DNA from 2 places in the Kocuria sp. KRD140 genome. Region 2 is predicted to be linked to the other one. Evidence: predicted binding sites of a transcription regulator. Region 2 holds the regulator's gene; the other holds the start of a gene.
What was found. Region 2 encodes LexA, which represses DNA repair genes until DNA is damaged. Its sites were predicted from a motif close to TCGAACANNTGTTCGA; they were not measured.

Region 1: a site for LexA is predicted at 808-823, ahead of ruvA (Holliday junction branch migration protein RuvA). Genes of this name have one in related genera too.

The regions. Positions count from the first base shown of each region.
Region 1 is NZ_JABFAW010000001.1:130,530-132,921, reverse strand. It holds gene ruvC (crossover junction endodeoxyribonuclease RuvC) at 1-725, shown strand, start outside; gene ruvA (Holliday junction branch migration protein RuvA) at 911-1,552, shown strand; gene ruvB (Holliday junction branch migration DNA helicase RuvB) at 1,555-2,392, shown strand, end outside.
Region 2 is NZ_JABFAW010000009.1:729,842-732,233, reverse strand. It holds gene J1M36_RS12045 (histidinol-phosphate transaminase) at 1-270, opposite strand, end outside; gene J1M36_RS12040 (LysM peptidoglycan-binding domain-containing protein) at 422-853, opposite strand; gene lexA (transcriptional repressor LexA) at 1,134-1,907, shown strand; gene J1M36_RS12030 (ATP-dependent DNA helicase) at 1,991-2,392, opposite strand, start outside.

The DNA of each region.
Region 1 (2,392 bases), on a different contig from region 2:
TGAGTCCCGTGGTGGCCCGGCAGTCCCAACAGCGCGTGCTCGCGGTGGACCCCGGTCTCACCCGGTGTGGTTTCGCCGTGGTGGACATGTCCGCGCAGCGCACCGGGACGTTCGTGCACGTCCAGGTGAGCGGGACGCGCGCGCACGAGGCCCTCGAACACCGCGTGCTGTCGATCATGCGGGCCGCCGAGGAACTCATGGACCGCTTCCGCCCGGACGTCGTGGCCGTGGAACGCGTGTTCGCGCAGAACAACGCTCCCACGGTCGTGGGCACGGCCCAGGCCACGGGCGTCGTGATCGCCGCGGCCGCGGTGCGGGGCATCCCGGTCGCGTGGCACACCCCGTCCGAGGTCAAGGCCGCGGTCACCGGGGACGGCTCCGCGGACAAGGAATCGGTGAACCGCATGGTCGTGCGCATCCTGCGCCTGGACGCCCCGCCGCGGCCCGCGGACGCCGCCGACGCGCTGGCCCTGGCCGTGTGCCACGGGTGGCGCGGTGGGATGGCCGGTGTCAACGCGGCCGAGCGCACGTCCACCCACTCGGGGTCGCGCCCGATGCAGACCCGCCGGGGTGCCGCACTGACTCCGGCGCAGCAGGCGTGGCGACGCGCCGAGACCGCGTCGCGAGCCCCCGGTGCCACTGCGCCCCGCGCATCCGGTACGGCCGCGTCCCGCGCGCCGGGCGCAGCGACAGGTACCCGCGGGCGGCGCGGCCGGGTGTCCTGAGCCTCCCGTTGCGGGCCCGCCTCACGAGCGGGAGCACACGTTCTGGGTGTCCCCGGCGCTTGGTACAGTGACGAGCAGGAAGTCGTACACGTGTTCGAACGGCGCACCACGTCCTGCCCCCAGGTCGCGGCGCGTTCGGACACACCGATGTTCTCGGCCGGCGGCCGTGGGAGGGGAGGGGCACCGTGATCGCCTCGATAACCGGTGAGGTGCGCTTCGTGGGGGCCACACTCGCCGTGGTGGAGGTCTCGGGCTTCGGCATCGAGGTCAACGCGAGCCCCCGCACGCTCGCCGGGCTGCGGGTCGGTGCCACCGCGCACCTGCACACCGCGTACATCGCCCGCAAGGACGAGGCGCCGGTGCTGTTCGGTTTCGCCCAGGCGGACGAGAAGGAGATCTTCTCCGTCATGCTCGGGGTCTCCGGGGTGGGCCCGCGCACCGCGCTCGCCGCAGTCTCTGTCCTCGGGCCCGACGACGCCCGGCGCGCGATCGCCGCCGGCGACGACAAAGCCTTCACGGCCGTCCCCGGGATCGGACCGAAGTCCGCGCGGCGCATCGTCCTGGAACTCGCGGACAAGCTCGTCCTGCCGGACCCCGCGCCGCAGCAGAGCGCACAGCCCGGCATGCAGGTGTGGCGTGAGCAGGTCGTGGACGCTCTCACGGGTCTGGGCTGGAGCGAGAAGGACGCGGCCCGCGGGATCGACGACGCCCTCGAGACCCAGCCGGAACTGGCGGAGTCCGCCAACGTGGCCGAGATCCTGCGCGCCGTGCTGTCCTGGCTCGGCACCGCCAAGGCCACGTCCCACACGCGGACCAGGGGGCGGTGAGCATGGCCGTGGAGGAACGTGGATCGGTGGGCCCACAACGTCTCGTGGGCGCCGAGGGCGACTACGACGACCAGCAGCTCGAGGCGTCCCTGCGCCCGGGGACCCTGCACGACTTCGTGGGGCAGAAACGGGTGCGGGCACAGCTGTCCCTCGTGCTCGAGGCCTCCAAGCTGCGCGGGCGCACCGCGGACCACGTGCTGCTGTCCGGGCCCCCGGGCCTCGGCAAGACGACCCTGGCCATGATCATCGCGCAGGAGCTGGATGTCCCCCTGCGGATCTCGTCCGGTCCCGCGATCCAGCACGCCGGTGACCTCGCGGCCATCCTGTCCTCCCTGACCCACGGGGAGGTGCTGTTCCTGGACGAGATCCACCGGATGTCCCGGCCCGCGGAGGAAATGCTGTACATGGCCATGGAGGACTTCCGCGTGGACATCGTGGTGGGCAAGGGCGCCGGTGCCACGTCCATCCCACTGGACCTGCCCCCGTTCACGCTCGTGGGTGCCACCACCCGCGCGGGGCTGCTGCCCGGGCCACTGCGCGACCGGTTTGGCTTCACGGGTCACCTGGAGTTCTACTCCGTCGAGGAACTCGAGCTCGTGCTGCGCCGTTCGGCAGGGCTGCTCGACCTCACCATGACGAGCGAGGCGTTCACGGAGGTCGCATCGCGCTCACGCGGCACCCCTCGTATCGCCAACCGACTGCTGCGGCGCGTGCGGGACTGGGCGCTCGTGCACGGCGTGGAGCGCATCGACGCGCGGGCCGCCGGATCCGCACTCGACATGTACGAGGTGGACGCCCGGGGTCTGGACCGCTTGGACCGCAACGTGCTCTCGGCCCTGG
Region 2 (2,392 bases):
CAGATTGTCCTCGGTCAGCTCGTGACCCAGATAGGACGCTAGGGTGGTCCGCAGATTGGTGAAGTCCCGGTCCGGGTAGCGGTTCAGGGACGCCGCGGCATCGGTGACGCGCCGCGTGATGGCCCGAACCACGGGCTCGGGAACCGGATGGGTGTTCTCGTTGGTGTTCAGTGCGACACGGACTTCCAGCTGGGGAGCACCGTAGGGAGACAGGCCCCGCAGGTCGTCGCGCAGCGGAAGGGCTTCGAGGGAATCATCACGAGAATTCACCAGACCAGTCTATGGACTCGGCGCATATCCGGTCACACGACGTCTCACGGTGTGTCGATTCCCGGACCAGTCGTGACACCGCCCGGAGCTTGTCGGCGCACCAGGAGTCGCTCACTTGGCACCGACGGATCACGTCACCGACGGGTCACCGTCAGCGGGACGGGACCTCCAGGACCTGACCCGTGTGCAGGGTGGAGGACGTCAGACCGTTGAGCTCGGCGATGTCGTTCATGACCTCGCGGGTGTCCCGCTGCGGGTCCGCGACGGCGGCGATCTCCCACAGGGTCTGGTTCGCCTGCACCGTGACACCGTGGGTCACGGGCGCCCCCGCCGGTTCCGTGGATGCCTTGACCGTGGGCGGCAGCAGGAAGACAGCGGCGACCACCAACAGGGCCGCCGCTCCCGTGACGAAGGGCAGCCCGATCAGGAAGAACCGGCCGCGGCGGGTGAGCTGCAGCGGCGAGCGAGCGGCGCGCGGGGCGGCCTGGACGGACGCGGCGCGGGCCGACGTACGAGCGCGCACGGCGGCGGAGGACGCAGCCGTGGCGGAACGAACGGATCGCGACAAGGTGAGAGCGGTCATGGCTACCTCCTGGTGATCTGACCGGATCCACCCGAAGGTGGCGGTGTTCGAACGCGGAGCGTATTTAGAACACATTTTCGAATCTCTACCCACAGTTCTAGCACGGGTGTACGAATGCTGTCGAGGACCTTTTCGAACACATATTTGAACCCGGGGACGCGCGCGGGTTAAGCTCGAGGTCACACAGGAGTTAGTTGACCCCACGTCTCCGACACGCATAAGCGGCCTCCGCAGCCCACCGCAGGGTGTGCACAGCGTGGACGGTGAAAGGACCCCGCACGTGAGCACTTCTTCCCCGAATCAGCAGGCGTCCGACCGACGCCCGCGCACGCTCACCCCTCGACAAGCACGAATCCTCGGTGCCGTGCAGCGCTGCATCACCACGCGCGGCTACCCGCCGTCCATGCGTGAGATCGGTGACACCGTGGGTCTGGCGTCCCTGTCCAGCGTGACCCATCAGCTCGGCCAGCTCGAGAAGTGGGGCTACCTGCGCCGGGATCCGCGCCGACCCCGCGCCATGGAGGTCCTGCGCCCGTTGAGCGCGGAGGAACTCGACCGCCACCTGGGGCCGGCCGACGAGCCCGCGGGTTCCGTGGAATCCTTGGCGACCCGCGCATCGGGCGCCGCGTCCCCCGCGGTGCACACCATGGGCGACCTGCCCGCCGCGGATGACGACGACGCCATGGTCCCCGTACCGCTCGTGGGGCGCATCGCCGCCGGTGGCCCCATCACCGCCGAACAATCGGTCGAGGAGGTCTACTCCCTGCCACGGCAGTTCGTGGGTCACGGCCAGTTGTTCATGCTCAAGGTCTCCGGGGACTCCATGATCGACGCAGCCATCTGCGACGGCGACTGGGTCGTGGTGCGCCAACAGAACTCCGCGCAGAACGGGGACGTCGTGGCTGCCCTGCTGGACGACGAAGCGACCATCAAGACCTTCCGCCAGCGCGACGGCCACACGTGGCTGCTGCCCCAGAACACCCGCTACGAACCCATCCTGGGTGATCACGCGACCGTGATGGGAAAGGTCGTCTCGGTCTTCCGCTCCCTGTAGCTCGCCCTCCGAACGGTTCCGGGAACCGCGCGTCGCGTCACGCGGGACGGCACCACGGACGTGAGCACAGCGACGTCGAACGCTCAGGAGCGCGCCAATCGCTCTAACGCCCCGAGAACGGTCGAGCGGTCCGTGGTGGGCCACAGCGGCGGGAGGGACTGGGCCAGGAAGGACCCGTAGCGCGCCGTGGCGAGCCGCGAGTCCAGCACGGCGACGACGCCCTTGTCCCCGCTCGCACGGATCAGTCGGCCGGCGCCCTGCGCCAGGCGCACCGCGGCGTGGGTGGCCGAGACCGACATGAACCCGTTGCCGCCTGCCCGTTCGGCCGCGCGTGTACGGGCGGTGCCCAGGGGATCGTCCGGGCGCGGGAACGGGATCCGGTCGATCACGACCAGTCGGCATGACTGTCCCGGCACGTCCACTCCCTGCCACAGGCTCATGGTTCCGAACAGGCTCGCTGAGGGATCGTCGGTGAACTCCTTGAC